4 regions of the Kocuria sp. CNJ-770 genome follow, and region 2 is predicted to be linked to each of the others. Evidence: riboswitches for the same ligand, from Rfam matches in the RefSeq annotation. Region 2 holds a riboswitch; each other region holds the start of a gene.

Region 1 (3,940 bases), on a different contig from region 2:
ACGCGGAGATGGCCCGGCGCCTGTCCGCCCCGCCGGAGCAGGTGCCCGCAGAGGAGCGCGTGCGCGCCTACCTGGACTGGTGCCTGTCCGGGGAGGTGGACGAGACCGACCTCGTGATGCTCACCGACCAGCGGCTGCGGGCCAAGCTGAAGAAGCACTGGGTGGAGCGGATCGCCCCCTGGGTGGACCTCCCCGACGACCTGCCCGTCGAGCAGCGCACCCGTCTGCTGGCCGTGCGTCTGCTGGCCGACGGCGTGTGGTTCGCCGACGCCGCCGACGTCTTCCCCCCGGACCCGCAGGAGCGGGCGCGGGTGCGCGCGATCGCCGACGAGCTGCTCGCGGGCTGAGCGGCACGCCGCCGGCCGGAGCCGGCGGCCGCGTCCGGCGCCCCGCACCGGGGTGGCGGGGCGCCGGAACTCGTGTACAGTGGAGCGAAGTTGTTGAGGTTGTCGTTTTTGTATTTCAAGCAGTTCGGCCCATCCGGGTGCAGCAGTTTTTCTGAGAAGACGTTTTCCACGCATCACAACTCTTGTGTTTCTCGAACGTCGGGAAACGTTCATCTCACGAAAGATCAGGTCTCACCATGACTACCGGTATCGTCAAGTGGTTCAACGCTGACAAGGGCTTCGGCTTCATCACCCCCGAGGACGGCTCCAAGGACGTCTTCGCCCACTTCTCCGCGATCAACTCGGGCGGCTTCCGCTCCCTGAACGAGAACGACCGCGTCGAGTTCGAGACCCAGGACGGCCCCAAGGGCCCCCAGGCCGCGAACATCACCGTCATCTCCTGACGTTCTCCTCGAAGGGCTCACGGGCCCGTTGATCGTCCAGAACCGCCGCCGGGCCTGCGCCCGGCGGCGGTTCTGTCGTTCCGCCGGCAACAGCCTGCGGACTCTCGCACGCGGCGCCGGTGGGTGCCGCGCCGCCGGATGTCGTGCCGTCGGATCTCGTGCCGTCGCCGACCGGGAGGAGCTCGCATGACCGGACCCGTTTCGTCCCGTCCGCCGGACGAGGAGGACCCCTTCGTGGTGAACCGCGTCTCCGACGCCGAGCTCGACGTCTCCGTGCCCTTCGAGCTCGAGGTCTGCGAGTGGGAGCTGGACGGCTCCGCCGACGAGGCGGGGGAGGGCTGGGGCTCGGCCGGGGACTACGGCCTGGAGTGAGCCGCCGCGCCGCGGGAGCCGCTCCGCCGAGGGCCACGGCGCCGCACGCGCGACGGCGGCTCCCGGACGTCCGGCGCCGTGGCGCCGACCGCACGACGAAGGCCGCAGCCCATCGGGCTGCGGCCTTCGTCGTGTCCGGCCCGCCGACTACGCCGACAGCGGGAGGGACGCGGGGTGGAGCTTGAAGAACGGGTGCCGCCCGGTCGCGGCCAGGGCGCCGGGGACGAGGAGCTGGCGGTACTTGGCGCACCATTGCGCGGTGCCCGCCGTGTGCTCGGCCGCGGCGGCGAGGTCGTCGGCCTCCGCGCTGAGGTACTCCTGCACGTCGCCGTCCGTCGAGGTGATCCGGACGAGGTGCAGATCGGGGAGGGCGGTGACGGTGACGTCGACCCATTCCTCCCGCTGATCGGTGGTGGAAGTGATTCTTTCTTCGGACATGGTCATGTTTTCTCCTGACGTTCTTGCGGGCATCCGATGCCGTTGCCCGCCGCTTCGTCATCCGATCCACCCGGGAACATCGGGTTGGCGCACAGCGGGTCGGAGCCCCTCCGCGGTCCCTCCGGAAGGCGGTGCGCCCTCCGTCGAGCACGCGGATGCCGCATCTCGAGAAGCAGATCCAGGCTACCCCGCGCCTCCGACAGACCGGCAAGACGGCCATGACTTGTGTGACCGAACCGTGATGTCGGCCGCAATGCCGGGGCCGCCCGGGTACTCGAAGCCCATTCCAGCGCAACGATGTGTCGGCGAGGTGTCGCCGCGGTGACGGGACGGGGAAGGTCGGCTCACACGCCCGGCCCCACCGGCCGGGCGGGACCCGGCGGGGAGGATGTGGTTGAATGGGGGCAGCTTCAAGAGATCCGGTCGCCAAGCTCCGACTAGACCGGGCACCAACCCCATGTTCACGGGTGGTTCGGATGACGAAGCGGCTCGCATCGCCGCCGTGGCGGCACCCGCTGCGAGCAAGAGCGCCCGAAGGATCCTGGTCATGTCAGACGCCCTTCCCACCGTCGTCGCCGCCCGTCCGGGTGGGCCCGCCCCCGTTCCCGAGGCTCCGGCCGTGCTCGGCTGCGCGGCGATGAGCATCGACGACTACGCCCGGGTGGTTCAGGCGCGCACGGAGTTCGTGGACTTCCTGCTGGCGCCCGTCCGCGGCCGCCTCGCCGCCGCGGCCTGAGGACCGGCGGAGGATCCACGCCATGGACCTGCTCCTGGACCGCTCCGTGCTGCTCGGCGTGCGCACCCCGGAGCGCGCGCCCGAGCTGACCGCCGCCCTGCGCCGGCACGGCCACCGGCGGCTGTTCCTGTCCGCCTTGGTGCTGGGGGAGCTGCTGTCGGACCGGCCCGACGAGACGCCGTGGACCGAGCAGCTGGAAGCGCGCTTCCCGGACCGTGTGCTCCCCGTGGACGCCGCGGTGAGCCGGGCGTGGGGCGCTCTCGGCGCCGCGGGGACGGCCGACCCGGTGGCCGGTCTGACCGCGGCCACCGCCCTGGTGCACGGGCTGACGGTGCTCAGCGCCGAGCCCGGACGGTACGCCGGCACGGGCGTGCCCGTGCTGGACGCGGTCCCCGCCCGGGGATAGGCCTCAGACGGTCCGGCGGTGGCGCGGGCCGCGGGCGCCCAGGGCCACGGCCCGGTCGTAGTGCTCCATCAGCTGCCCGACCAGCACGTCCCAGGTCCGGCCCTGCACGGCGGCGTGCGCGGCGGCCCCGAAGGCGGCCCGCTTCGCCTCGTCGCCGAGCAGGTCGGCCACGTGCCCGCGCAGCGCCGCGAGGTCCCCCGGCGGGTAGAGCCAGCCGGTGCGGGAGGAGTCGACGAGATCCACCGGACCACCCCGGCCCGTGGCCACCACCGGCACCCCCGAGGCCATGGCCTCCTGCACGGTCTGGCAGAAGGTCTCGAACTCGCCCGGGTGCACGAACACGTCGAGGGAGGCCATGATGCGGGCGAGCTCGGCCCCGGAGCGGCGACCCGTGAAGTGCGCGTCCGGCAGGCGGCGCCGCAGCGCCTCCTCCTCCGGCCCGGACCCCACCACGACGAGGCGGGTGCCGGGCAGGTCCGCGACCGCGGCGAGGTCCTCGACCTGCTTCTCCGGGGCGATCCGGCCCACGTAGCCCACGATCCGGCGGCCGCCCGCGACCTCCGCCCGCCACCGCTCGTCGCGGTGCCGCGGGCAGAAGCGGGCGGTGTCCACGCCGCGCCGCCACAGGTGCACGTCGCGCACCCCGTGCGCGGTGAGCTGCGCCACCGCCGAGGAGGAGGGGGCGAGGGTCAGGGCCGCGGCGTTGTGCATGCTCCGCACGTGCCCCCACAGGAGCTGCTCGAGGAAGGGCGCTCCGTACTTCGCCGCGTAGCCGGGCACGTCCGTCTGGTACACGGCCACGGCCGGCACGCCGAGCTGCTGGGCCGCGAGGATCGCCCGCCGGCCGAGGACGAACGGGGAGGCGACGTGGACGACGTCGGGGCGGAACCGCTCCAGGTGCCGGCGCACCCGGGCCACGGTGCCGCCGGCCACGCGCACGTCGGGATAGCCGGTGAGCGGCAGGGCCGGCAGCCGGTGCACCGGCACGCCGTCGAGGCCCTCGACGACGTCCTCGGCGAGGCGCCCGAGCGGCGCGGGGTCGTAGGAGGGCGCCAGGACCACGACGTCGTGCCCGCGGGCGCTCAGCTGCTCGACCACCCGCAGGACCGAGTGGGTGACACCGTTGAGGTGGGGGAGGAACTGTTCGGCGACCACGGCGACTCTCATGGCGCCGAGCCTTCCCGGCACGGGCGTCCGC
Region 2 (3,940 bases):
GAGGGGCCCGCGACCCGGCGGTCCGCCCGGGCGGTGCCAGAATGGCCGCATGAGCACCCCCGCGCACCTCGCCCCGCGCCCGCCGGCCTTCGGCTCCACCCGCGCCGACCTGTGGATGCAGGTGGTCCTCGTGCTGGGGGTCTCCCTGGGCGCCTCCGCGCTCTACGCGGTGCTCTCCCTGGCCGAGCAGCTGGCCCGCGGCCCGCTCTCGGAGGCGCAGGCCACGATGAACCCGCCGCTGAGCGTGCAGCCGCTGATCGACCTGCTGCGCCAGCTCACGGGCATCGGCCTGGACCTGGTCCCGGTGCTGCTGGCGCTGTACCTGCTCGCCGGCTCCGCCGGCGCGCTGGGCACGGTGCGGCGGCGGATCGGGCTCGACGCCCGGATGCCGGTCCCGGACCTCGGGCTGGGCACCGTCCTGTTCCTCGTCATGGGGCTGGGCACCCTGGCCCTCTACGCGGCCGGCCGCGCCCTGGGCCTCACCGCGGAGGTGACGACCTCCGGGCTGGCCGAGCACTGGTGGACGGTGCCGGTGCTGCTGCTCTCCGCGCTGCGCCACGCCCTGGTCGAGGAGGTGGTGGTGGTCGCGTTCCTGACCGACCGGCTCACCCGCATCGGCTGGCGCTGGCCGGTGGTGCTGGTGGTCACGGCGCTGTTCCGCGGCAGCTACCACCTCTACCAGGCATCGGGCCCTTCCTCGGCAACGTGGTGATGGGCCTGGTCTTCGCCGAGCTCTACCGGCGCACCGGGCGGGTCATGCCCCTCGTCGTCGCGCACTTCCTGCTGGACGCCGTGGGCTTCCTGGGCGTCGGCCGGCTGCTCGGCTGAGGCGGGCCCGCCGTGCGGGCCCGCCTCGGCCGGCGCCTCAGATCGTGACCAGCCCGTCGGGGGTGCCGAAGGACACCGAGAGCAGCCCGGGCGTGCCCTCCGGATAGCGCCACTCCACCGCCAGGTCCTCGAGCGCGGTCTCCACGGGCGCGCCCAGCCACTCGGCCACCCGCTCGGGCGCCCCGGCGATGCACATCCCGGCGAGGGCCACGTCGGTGATCCGCGCCTGGGACGGGTGCATCTCCGGGGCCGAGTCGAAGCGCACCATGAACGGCAGCTGGGGATCGGCGATCAGGCCCTTGACGCCGATCTGGTGCCACTCCAGGCACCGGCCGTCGGGGAAGACCCGGTGGCCGGGCACCGCGTGCCGGCCGAGGCGCTGCTCGAAGGGCGCGAGGTCGTCGACCTCGACGACCCAGCCCAGCCAGCCGCCGCCGGCCTCGGAGCGGGCGCGCACGGCCCGGCCGAACGGGGCCTTCTCCGCCGCGGGGTGCTCGAGGACCTCGACGACCTCGACGTACTGGTGGTTGGTGAGCGGAAGGATCATGTTGCGGGTGCCGAAACGGGGGTGCACCCCACCCTTGACCGGCTCGATCCCGAGCTGGTCGGCAATGCGCTCGGTGGTGGCCGTCAGGCCCTCCGGGCGGCAGGCGTAGGACACGTGGTCGACTCTCATGGGCTCATCGTGGCACCGTGTGACTTTCGTCTCCAAATCGGTCCCCGGCGGGGTGCTCCCCGGCCCGTCCGGCGCGTGCGCGGGGCGCTCGCCGCACCCCGGCTTGACGCCGTGTCGCCCGAATCCGGAGAATGCTGTCCAGGTCATGAGCGCCAGCGTCCAAGCCCCAGCTAGCTGGCCGGCAACCCTCCACCGCGGTGGGGTGCCCTGGGTGAAGACCGGGCTCCTCGCGACCGGCGAGCGAGCAAGCGCGGGTCCTCGGTGCCCGGCCGTCGCACGGCAGCACCACCACGGTCGGACACCGGACCCCTGACACCCGCAAGGAGTCTCCCGGCATGTCCGAGTCCACTGCTTCCACGGCCGACCGCACCGCGACCGCGCTGCCCACCCCCGAGCACCCGGCCGGCTGGTCGTTCGAGACCCAGCAGATCCACGCCGGCCAGCGCCCCGATCCGGTGACCGGCTCCCGCGCCCTGCCCATCCACCAGAGCACGTCCTTCGTCTTCCCCGACGCCCAGGCCGCTGCGGACCGCTTCGCGCTCGCGGAGCTGGGACCCATCTACACCCGCATCGGCAACCCGACCACGGAGGTCGTGGAGAACCGCATCAGCGCCCTGGAGGGCGGGGTGGGCGCCTGATGCTCAGCGCTGGGCAGTCGGCCACGACGTTCGCGGTGCTCAACCTCGCCGGGGCGGGGGACCACGTGGTGGCCAGCCCGAGCCTGTACGGCGGGACGTACAACCTCCTCAAGTTCACGCTGCCCAAGCTCGGCATCGAGACCACCTTCGTGACCGACCCGGACGACCCGGAGGCCTGGCGGCGGGCCGTGCGCCCGAACACCAAGGCGTTCTACGCCGAGACCATCCCGAACCCGCGCAACGACGTCCTCGACATCGAGACGGTCTCCGGGATCGCCCACGACCACGAGGTCCCGCTCATCGTGGACAACACGGTGGCGACCCCCTACCTCGTCCAGCCGTTCCGCTGGGGCGCGGACATCGTGGTGCACTCCGCCACGAAGTTCATGGGCGGGCACGGCACCGCGATCGGCGGCGTGATCGTGGACTCCGGCGCCTTCGACTTCGGCCGGTACCCGGAGCGCTTCCCCGGCTTCAACGAGCCCGACGAGTCCTACGGCGGGCTCGTTTACGCCCAGGCCCTCGGCGCGGAGGGCGCGTTCGGGGTCAACCTCTCCTACATCCTCAAGGCCCGGGTGCAGCTGCTGCGCGACCTCGGCTCGGCGATCTCCCCGTTCAACGCCTTCCTCATCGAGCAGGGCATCGAGACGCTGTCGCTGCGCATGGAGCGCCACGTGGCCAACGCCGGGGAGGTGGCCCGCTGGCTGGAGGCGCGGGAGGACGTCCGCTCGGTGAGCTGGGCGGGGCTGGAGTCCTCGCCCTGGCACGACCGGGCGCGCAAGTACGCGCCCCGCGGCGCCGGCTCCGTCCTCGGGTTCGTCCTCGAGGGCGGCCGGGCGGCCGGCGCGGCCTTCGTGGACGCCCTGACGCTGCACTCCAACGTGGCGAACATCGGCGACGTCCGCTCCCTGGTGATCCATCCCGCGTCCACCACGCACAGCCAGCTGCTGCCCGAGGAGCAGCTCGCGGCGGGGGTGGAGCCCGGCTTCGTGCGCCTGTCCGTGGGGCTGGAGAACGTCACGGACATCCTGGCGGACCTGGAGCAGGGCTTCGCCGCGGCCGCGGCCGGAGGGCAGGAGTGAGCGTGACGGTGCTGCGCGGCGCCGGCGCGGACGTGCGCGAGGACGGCGTGCCGCGGCACGCCGAGATCGGCACCCTGGAGCTGGAGTCCGGCTTCCGGCTGCCGGAGGTCCGGATCGCCTACGAGACCTGGGGCGTGCTCGCCCCGGACGGCTCCAACGCGGTGCTCGTGGAGCACGCCCTGACCGGGGACACCCACGTCGCCGCCGGGAGGGCCCGGCCCGGGGCCCCGGAGGCGCGGCGCCGCGCCGCCGAGAGCGGCGGCTGGTGGGACGGCCTGGTCGGCCCCGGCGCCGCCATCGACACCGACCGCTACTTCGTGGTGTGCGCCAACATCGTGGGCGGCTGCTACGGCTCCACGGGACCGTCCACCCCGGCCCCGGCCGAGGTGGACCCCGAGCGCCGGCCCTGGGGCTCCCGCTTCCCCCTGGTCACCGTGCGGGACTCCGTGCGCGCGGAGGCCGCCCTGGCCGACGCCCTGGGCATCGACACGTGGCGCCTGGTCATCGGCGGGTCCATGGGCGGGGCGCGCGCCCTGGAGTGGGCGGTGACCTACCCGGAGCGGGTCCGGGCCTGCGCGGTGGTCGCCGCGTGCCCCCAGTCCAGCGCCGAGCAGCTCGCCTGGGGGCAGGCGCAGAACCTCGCGATCCGCCAGGACCCGGACTTCCGGGGCGGGGACTACTACGACGGGCCCTTCCCGGTGACCGGGCTGGGCCTG
Region 3 (3,940 bases), on a different contig from region 2:
ATCGACATCACGTCCATGGGCCGCACGCCCTTGGTCATCACGGCCACGGTGTCCCGGTAGGTGGGGAACAGCCAGTCGCCCTCCCGCAGGCACAGGGCCGCCGCCACCTGGCAGGCCTCCTGCCCGTGGCTGGAGGGATAGACGGCCATCCGGCCCTGGCGCACCAGCGCGGAGTTCTGGTCGTTGACCCGGCGGCCGACCACCAGCTTCTCGTAGGCGCCCAGCAGCACGTCCCCCGCGGGCAGCGGGTACTCGTGGCCGGGCTCGGTGCCCTGCTCCTCGGCCGGCAGCAGCCGGCCGGTGGGGTCCACCATCCGGATCTCGCCGCGCGCCGGGAGCATGTACTGCTCCGGCGTGATGCCGAAGGTCTGGGAGGCCCGGAGGATCGGGTCCTCGGGGGTCTCGACGGTCTGGCTCATGGTGTCCCCTCGGTCGGTCCCCGGTCCTGGTGCGGACGCGGGGAGGCAGGAAGGCCGCTGAAGTTCTGTCCGCCCAGTATGAGAAGAACCGACGGTTCGTATCCAGCGGTGCGGGAAAGTCCAGAATCCTGCGGGCATCGGTGCTGTCCTCGTGGACGAAATGTTTTACTGTGGCGTGGCGCACACGCATTCGTCCGACACCGCTGCCCGCCCTCCCGTCCCGCCCCGAAGGAGCCCCGCCGTGCCCTCGACCCCCGTCCCGCTGGACGAGACCGACCGGAAGATCCTCGCCGAGCTCTCCCGGGACGCCCGGCAGTCGGTGACCGCGATCGCCGCGGCCGTGCACGTCTCCCGCGCCCACGCCTACGCCCGCATCAACCGGCTGCGCGACGAGGGGGTGATCCTGCGCTTCAGCACCGTGATCGACCCGGTGCGCGCCGGGCTGCAGGCCTCGGCCTATGTGACGCTGAAGCTCCAGCAGAACACCTGGCGGGAGCTGTGCGCGCAGCTGCGGGCCATCCCGGCCGTGCACCACATCGCCCTGGTGGGCGGCAACTTCGACGTCATGCTGCTGGTGCGCGCCGTGGACACGGTGCACCTGCGGCAGGTGATCTTCGAGCACATCCAGCAGCTGCCCGGCGTGGTGGACACCCAGACGTTCCTGATCTTCGAGGACATCGACACCCGGGCGTGACCCGCCGGGGCCCCGGGAGCGCCGGGGCTCACAGAGGGCGCCACCGGGGGCGTCACCGGGGGGCGTCACGAGCGGCGTCACGATCCGTCACGGACGTCATCTTGGGTCGCGGAACGGCGCCGGCCCGCCCCGCGCATAGTGTGGTCCCAGCTTCACGAGACGCGACTGCCAAGCTCCGACTGGGTCGCGCACCAACCCCATGCTCATCGGGTGGTTCGGATGAGGAAGCGGCCTGCATCCCCGCTGCCCCGCAGCGGGTGACCGGTGCGGGTAAGAGCACGTGCACAGGAGCCGCGCCATGTCCCTCCCCGTGACCGATCACGACCTCTCGACCCGGCAGATCCACGCCGGCGCCGACCACGACCCCGGGCAGCGCACCCTCACGGTGCCGATCTACCAGAGCGCCGCCTTCGAGTTCCCGGACTACGAGGCCGCCCGGCAGATGTTCGCCCAGACCCGCGCCGGCTTCACCTACACCCGCACCGGCAACCCCACGGTCGCCGTGCTCGAGCAGCGGATCAGCGACCTCGAGGGCGGGGCGGGCGCCGTGGCCACCGGCTCCGGGCAGTCCGCGGTGGCCGTGGCCCTGCTGGCCCTGCTGGGCCAGGGGGAGGACAAGCACCTGGTCGCCTCCGAGAAGCTCTACGGCGGGACCGTGGACCTGCTCACCGACTCGCTGGCCGACCACGGCGTCGAGGTCGACTTCGTGGACCCCACCGCACCCGGCGCCTGGGCCGCGGCCGTGCGCCCCGACACCCGGGCCTTCCTGCTCGAGTCCATCGGCAACCCGCTGGCCACGCTGCCGGACCTGCCCGGGATCGCCGACGTCGCCCGGGCGGCGCGGGTGCCCGTCGTCGTCGACAACACCCTCGCCTCCCCGGCGCTGTACCGGCCGCTGGAGAAGGGCGCGGACATCGTGGTGCACTCGGCCACCAAGTTCCTCGGCGGCCACGGCAACGCCCTCGCCGGGGCGGTCGTGGACGGCGGGACGTTCGACTGGTCCGCCGAGCCTGCGCGGTGGCCCCAGTTCACCCGCGCCCGCGCCCGCTGGGGCGGGCAGAGCCTGCTCGACAAGTGCGCCGGCGCCAGCCCCTACCTGCACCTGGTCCGGGCCAAGTACGTGCACGACCTCGGCACCACGCTGTCCCCGTTCAACGCCAGCCAGATCCTGCAGGGCACCGAGACCCTCGACCTGCGGGTGGCCCGGCACACGGCCTCGGCGCTGACCGTGGCCGAGTTCCTCGTCGGCCACCCCGCCGTCGCGCGCGTGCACCACCCCGGGCTGCCGGGGGACCCCGGGGCCGGGATCGCGGCCCGGGACTTCCCCCGCGGCACCGGCTCCGTGTTCTCCTTCGACCTCGCCGCCCCGGACGCCGCCGTGGGCCCCTTCATCGACGGGCTGCAACTGTTCAAGCTGGTCGCCAACATCGGCGACACCCGCAGCCTCGTGGCCCACCCGGCCGCGATGACCCACTGCCGGCTCACGCCCGAGCAGCGCCGGGCCGGCGGGATCGCCGAGACCACCGTCCGGCTCTCGATCGGCCTCGAGGCGCCCCAGGACCTCGTGGCCGACCTCGGCCAGGCCCTCGACGCCGTGCTCGAGACCGTTTCGACCCTCCGGAAGTGAGCCCCACCATGAGCCAGACCGTCACCACCCGCCGCCGCGGCTTCACCACCACCGCCGTCCACGCCGGCCAGCAGCCCGACCCCCTGACCGGGGCCGTCATCCCGCCGGTCTACCAGACCTCCACCTTCGCCCAGGACGGGATCAACGTCCTGCGCGCCGGCCACGAGTACAGCCGCGGCTCCAACCCCACCCGCAACGGCTTCGAGGAGCAGCTCGCGGCCCTGGAGCACGGCGAGCGCGCGTTCGCCTTCGCCTCCGGGATCGCCGCCGAGGACGCGCTGCTGCGGGCGGTGCTGCGCCCGGGCGAGCACGTGGTGCTCGGCGCCGACGGCTACGGCGGCACCAACCGGCTGATCACCCGGGTGCTCGCCCCGTGGGGGATCGGCCACACCCCCGTGGAGATCACCGATCTCGACGCCGTCCGCGCCGCGGTCCGCCCCGGGGACACCGCGGTGCTGTGGCTGGAGACGCCCTCCAACCCGCTGCTCGGCATCGCCGACGTCGCGGCCTGGGCGGAGCTGGCCCGGGAGGCGGGCGCGCTGCTCGTGGTGGACAACACCTTCGCCTCCCCGTACCTGCAGAACCCGCTGCTCCTGGGGGCCCACGCCGTGGTGCACTCCACCACCAAGTACATCGGCGGGCACTCCGACGTCCTCGGCGGGGCCGTGGTCGTCGGGACCGCCGCCTGGCGCGGCGCCCCGCTCGCCGAGACGGTCGGCTTTCAGCAGTTCGCCGCAGGCGCCGTGGCCGGGCCCCAGGACAGCTACCTGGCCGCCCGCGGGCTCAAGACCCTGAGCCTGCGCATGGAACGCCACCAGGAGAACGCCCAGCGGATCGCGGAGTGGCTGCTGGAGCGTCCGGAGGTCTCCCAGGTGCTCTACCCCGGGCTGCCCGAGCACCCCGGCCACGCGCTCGCCGCGACGCAGATGCGCGGGTCCGGCGGCATGGTCTCCTTCCGCCTCGCCGGGGGAGAGGCCGCGGCCCGCGCGGTGGCCGAGGGCACCCGGCTGTACTCCCTGTCCGTGAGCCTGGGCGGGGTCGAGTCCCTGATCTGCTATCCGTCCGAGATGACGCACGCCTCGGTCCGGGGCACCCCGCTGGCGGTGCCCACCGACCTCGTGCGGCTGTCGGTGGGGATCGAGGACGTCGAGGACCAGCTGGAGGACCTCGAGCGGGCGCTGGCGGGCGCCGCCTCGTAGC
Region 4 (3,940 bases), on a different contig from region 2:
GGACTAGCTTAGCGGGTCCCCCCGGACGCGGGGCAACCCCTCGTCCTCCCGGTGCGCGGCAGGACCGCGGCAGGAGTCAGACCGGCGGCGCGAGCGGCGGGGTGCGCCGCGGGTCCAGCGTCCAGCCCTGCCGCAGCCGCGCCCCGAGCTCGATCAGCGGGCACGTGTCCATCACCACGTCCAGCCCGGCGGCGGCGGCGCGGGCCGCGGCCGCGTGGTCCACGACGCCCAGCTGCAGCCACACGGCCCTCGCGCCGGCGGCGACGGCCTGGTCCACGACCGCTCCGACGCGGCGGGAGTTGACGAAGCAGTCCACCACGTCGATCGGCCCCGGGACCTCGGCGAGCGTGCGGAAGCCGGGCTCCCCGTGCACCACCTCGCCCTTCGGGTTGACCGGGACGATCGTCATGCCGAGGTCGTCCCGGATGCGCTTCGCGACCGAGTGCGCGGGCCGGGCCGTGTTCCCGGTCAGCCCCACCACGGCCCAGCGTCCGGGCTGTGTCATCAGGCGGTCGATCACGGCGGGATCGTTGCGGCTCATGCCCCCACCCTGGCACGGACCCGCCCCGCTCGCCCCGATCGCGCCCCACCGTGTCCCGAGATTGCAGGTCCCGGCCACCGGCCGCGGGACGCCGACACGTGCAACCTCGGCGGGGGGGCGGAGGTCAGGAGAAGAGGGGAGGAGGTCTGCTTCCGGGCCCAGCTGGGCCCGGTCCTGGGCGGGCAGGGCCGCCCGGCCGGTGCCCACCCGGGCGAAGTGCTCGTCGCTCCAGTGCTCGGGCGGCTCCCGCTCCCACAGGTCGATGAGGACCCGGCGGACCTCGGCGAGCCCGTCCACCGCAGGCCCCGGGCAGCCCTCCAGGTGCTCGATGAGGTCCAGGTGGTGCACCGTGGCCTCCACCGCCAGGGTGCTCAGGAGGTCGTCCACGCGGAGCACGTGGCCCTGGGTGCGGACCGTCCCGCCGGGCCGGCAGTGCTCCGCCGCGTGCACGAGCGCCCGTGCCGACTCCCGGTAGTGCCCCCGCAGCTCCTCCCAGTCCGGGTACAGGCTCGCCGCGGCCCGGGTGCGGCGCCGGACCTCGGCGGCGGCCGCGGCATCCGCGCCCCGGTACGCCCAGTAGGTCGCGGCGTCCCGGTCCGGGCGGGCCGTGGTGGGCGTGTGCAGGGCGACCAGCCCGCGCACCGCGTCCGCGGCGCAGTGGTGGGCGAGGTCCCGCACCGACCACCCGCGGCAGCCGGTGGGCGCCCAGGAGTCGTCGTCACCGAGCCCGTCGAGGACCGCCGCGAACGCCGTGCAGGCGTCGCGGACCAGGTCCGCCCGGGTCGAGGTGTGCCGGCTCGTCATGGGTCCATGGTGCGGCACGAGGGCCCGACGTGCCACCGTTTTCGACCATGACGGCCCGCGGCGCGATTTGCCACGCGACCCGCGGAGCACGTTCAATGGGGCCGTAACCATCCGGAGCGGCTGAGAGACCTGGCTCGTCGACGTCGCAGCAACCGGCACGGATCCGTCCGATCCCCGTGCGAGGTGCTAATGCCAGGACCGATGGAGTTGATCATGGGCACGTCTCTGCTGGGCTCTGCACCGTCCACCGCCGCCACCGCACCGGCCACCACGAAGCGCGCCTACTCGGTGGCCTTCGAGCACGTCGGCAAGGCCTTCCCGTCCGGCGGGCACAGCCACCACGTCCTGCACGACGTCGACGTCACGGTCCGCCCCGGGGAGGTCCTCGCGATCCTGGGGCCCTCCGGCTGCGGCAAGTCCACGCTGCTGCGGGCCGCCGCCGGCCTCGACACCGCCTCGGCGGGCCGGGTGCTCATCGACGGCACACCCGTCTCCGGGATCGACCCGCGCTGTGCGGTGGCCTTCCAGGAGCCGCGGCTGCTCCCGTGGCGCTCCGTGCGCGAGAACGTCCGCCTGGGCCTGCCCTCCGGGCTGGGCCGGGCCGAGGCCGACGCCGTGATCGACGACCTGCTGCGCCTGGTCGGGCTGACCGCCCACGCCCACCACCGTCCCCGGGCGATCTCGGGCGGCATGGCCCAGCGCGCATCGCTGGCCCGGGCGCTGGCCCGCAACCCCGGTGTGCTGCTGCTCGACGAGCCCTTCGGCGCCCTCGACGCCCTGACCCGGCTGCGGATGCAGGACCTGCTGCTCACCGTCCACGCCGCGCAGCCGACCACCGTGCTGCTGGTGACCCACGACGTCGACGAGGCGCTGCAGCTGGCCGACCGGATCGTGGTCCTGGGCCGCACCGGCCCGACCGCCCCCGCGTCGATCAGCACGGTGCTCTCCGTGCCCGGCGACCGTCCCCGGGACCGGGCCTCCGAGGTCCTCGCCGAGCTGCGGGTGCAGCTGCTCGGCCACCTGGGCGTCGACGCCCACCACCCCGCGACCCGCTGATCCCGCCCCGCTCCCCCGGGTGCGGCGCGGCCCTGCGCCGCGCCGGGTCCGCCCGGCACGCCCACCCCACCACGAAAGGCCCCACCATGCCGCTGTCCCCGCGCCCCGCCCGCACGATTCCCGCCCTGGCCGCCGTCCTGGCCCTGTCCCTGACCGGGTGCATGGCCGGGGAGGGCTCCGGCGGGGCCCAGGCCGCCGAGAAGATCACGGTCGACTGGGCCACCTACAACCCGCTCTCCGTGGTGATCAAGGAGAAGGGCTGGCTCGAGGCCGCCTTCGCCGAGGAGGGCACCGAGGTCGAGTGGGTGCAGTCCGCGGGCTCGAACAAGGCCAACGAGGCGCTGCGCGCCGAGGCGGTCGACGTCGGCTCCACCGCCGGTTCCGCGGCGCTGCTGGCCCGCAGCAACGACACCCCGATCAAGGTGATCGACCTGTACTCGCAGCCGGAGTGGTCCGCGCTCGTCACCACCCCGGGCACCGGGGTGGAGTCCGTGGCCGACCTCGAGGGCCGCACCGTGGCCGCCACCAAGGGCACCGACCCCTACTTCTTCCTGCTCCAGGCCCTCGAGGAGGGCGGGGTGGACCCGGCCGACGTCACGATCCAGAACCTGCAGCACGCCGACGGGCGCTCGGCGCTGGAGAACGGCCAGGTGGACGCCTGGGCCGGGCTGGACCCGATCATGGCCGCCGCGGAGCAGAACGGCGCCGAGCTGTTCTACCGCAACGTGGACTTCAACACCTACGGCTTCCTCAACGCGCACGAGAACTTCCTCGAGGAGCAGCCCGAGGCGGCGCAGACCGTGGTGGACGTCTACGCCTACGCCCGGGACTGGGCGCTGGCCCACCCGGAGGAGACCGCGCAGCTGCTGGCCGACGCGGCCGGGATCGAGCTGTCCGTGGCCGAGCAGGTGCTCGAGCGCACCCACCTGGACATCGACCACGTGCCCGGCGAGCAGCAGCTTGCCGTGCTCGAGAAGGTCGGCCCGATCTTCGTGGACTCCGGTGACGTGTCCGGCCAGGAGCAGATCGACGAGGCCCTGGCCGGCCTCGTGGAGAGCTCCTACGCCGAGGACGCCGACGCCGCCCGCGTGGCCGAAGCCGCCGAGGGCGCGGAGGCCGGGCAGTGACGTCGCCGCTGAGCCCGTCCGGGGAGGCCGTCCGCACCGACCGCGCCGGCGCCGAGCAGGTCGTCGGCGCCGAGCCGGCCGTCCACGCCGACGACCCGGGCGACGCGCCCGCCGCCGTCGCGGAGCCCCGCCGCCGTCCCCTGCTGCGCGCGGGGCTCGGCCTGCTCCTGCCCGCGGCGCTGCTGGTGCTGTGGCACGTGGTGTCCACCGCGGGCGTCTTCAGCCCCGTCCAGCTGCCCGCCCCGCTGACGGTCCTGGCCGCGGGCGCCGACCTCCTGTCCCGGGGCGAGCTGTGGACGCACGTGGGCATCTCCACCCAGCGGGTGCTCATCGGCTTCCTGATCGGCGCCGGGCTGGGCCTGGCGGCGGGCTCCTTCATCGGGCTCTCCCGCCGGGGCTCCGCGCTGGTGGG

What was found. A riboswitch is a leader RNA that binds a small molecule or an ion and turns the genes downstream of it on or off. The one in region 2 is predicted to bind S-adenosylmethionine.
Region 1: linked by a shared signal. The riboswitch ahead of BJF77_RS18680 (hypothetical protein) and the one ahead of BJF77_RS18220 (bifunctional o-acetylhomoserine/o-acetylserine sulfhydrylase) in region 2 are both predicted to bind S-adenosylmethionine.
Region 3: linked by a shared signal. The riboswitch ahead of BJF77_RS11490 (O-acetylhomoserine aminocarboxypropyltransferase/cysteine synthase family protein) and the one ahead of BJF77_RS18220 (bifunctional o-acetylhomoserine/o-acetylserine sulfhydrylase) in region 2 are both predicted to bind S-adenosylmethionine.
Region 4: linked by a shared signal. The riboswitch ahead of BJF77_RS10570 (ABC transporter ATP-binding protein) and the one ahead of BJF77_RS18220 (bifunctional o-acetylhomoserine/o-acetylserine sulfhydrylase) in region 2 are both predicted to bind S-adenosylmethionine.

The regions. Positions count from the first base shown of each region.
Region 1 covers NZ_MKJW01000161.1:4,061-8,000, forward strand. Annotated here, with positions in the region: gene BJF77_RS18665 (TetR/AcrR family transcriptional regulator) at 1-347, shown strand, start outside; gene BJF77_RS18670 (cold-shock protein) at 584-790, shown strand; gene BJF77_RS18675 (hypothetical protein) at 977-1,162, shown strand; gene BJF77_RS18680 (hypothetical protein) at 1,310-1,600, opposite strand; SAM riboswitch class IV at 1,615-1,728, opposite strand; SAM riboswitch class IV at 2,009-2,134, shown strand; gene BJF77_RS18685 (hypothetical protein) at 2,148-2,336, shown strand; gene BJF77_RS18690 (PIN domain-containing protein) at 2,359-2,742, shown strand; gene BJF77_RS18695 (glycosyltransferase family 1 protein) at 2,746-3,909, opposite strand.
Region 2 covers NZ_MKJW01000155.1:34,888-38,827, forward strand. Annotated here, with positions in the region: partial or broken gene BJF77_RS18210 (CPBP family intramembrane glutamic endopeptidase) at 50-828, shown strand; gene BJF77_RS18215 (VOC family protein) at 866-1,504, opposite strand; SAM riboswitch class IV at 1,646-1,761, shown strand; partial or broken gene BJF77_RS18220 (bifunctional o-acetylhomoserine/o-acetylserine sulfhydrylase) at 1,840-3,224, shown strand; gene BJF77_RS18225 (homoserine O-acetyltransferase) at 3,221-3,940, shown strand, end outside.
Region 3 covers NZ_MKJW01000100.1:161,376-165,315, forward strand. Annotated here, with positions in the region: gene BJF77_RS11480 (thiamine pyrophosphate-dependent enzyme) at 1-419, opposite strand, end outside; gene BJF77_RS11485 (Lrp/AsnC family transcriptional regulator) at 661-1,113, shown strand; SAM riboswitch class IV at 1,264-1,396, shown strand; gene BJF77_RS11490 (O-acetylhomoserine aminocarboxypropyltransferase/cysteine synthase family protein) at 1,412-2,740, shown strand; gene BJF77_RS11495 (cystathionine gamma-synthase) at 2,749-3,939, shown strand.
Region 4 covers NZ_MKJW01000099.1:1,915-5,854, forward strand. Annotated here, with positions in the region: gene BJF77_RS10560 (CoA-binding protein) at 77-541, opposite strand; partial or broken gene BJF77_RS10565 (maleylpyruvate isomerase N-terminal domain-containing protein) at 884-1,456, opposite strand; SAM riboswitch class I at 1,450-1,553, shown strand; gene BJF77_RS10570 (ABC transporter ATP-binding protein) at 1,559-2,401, shown strand; gene BJF77_RS10575 (aliphatic sulfonate ABC transporter substrate-binding protein) at 2,488-3,528, shown strand; gene BJF77_RS10580 (ABC transporter permease) at 3,525-3,940, shown strand, end outside.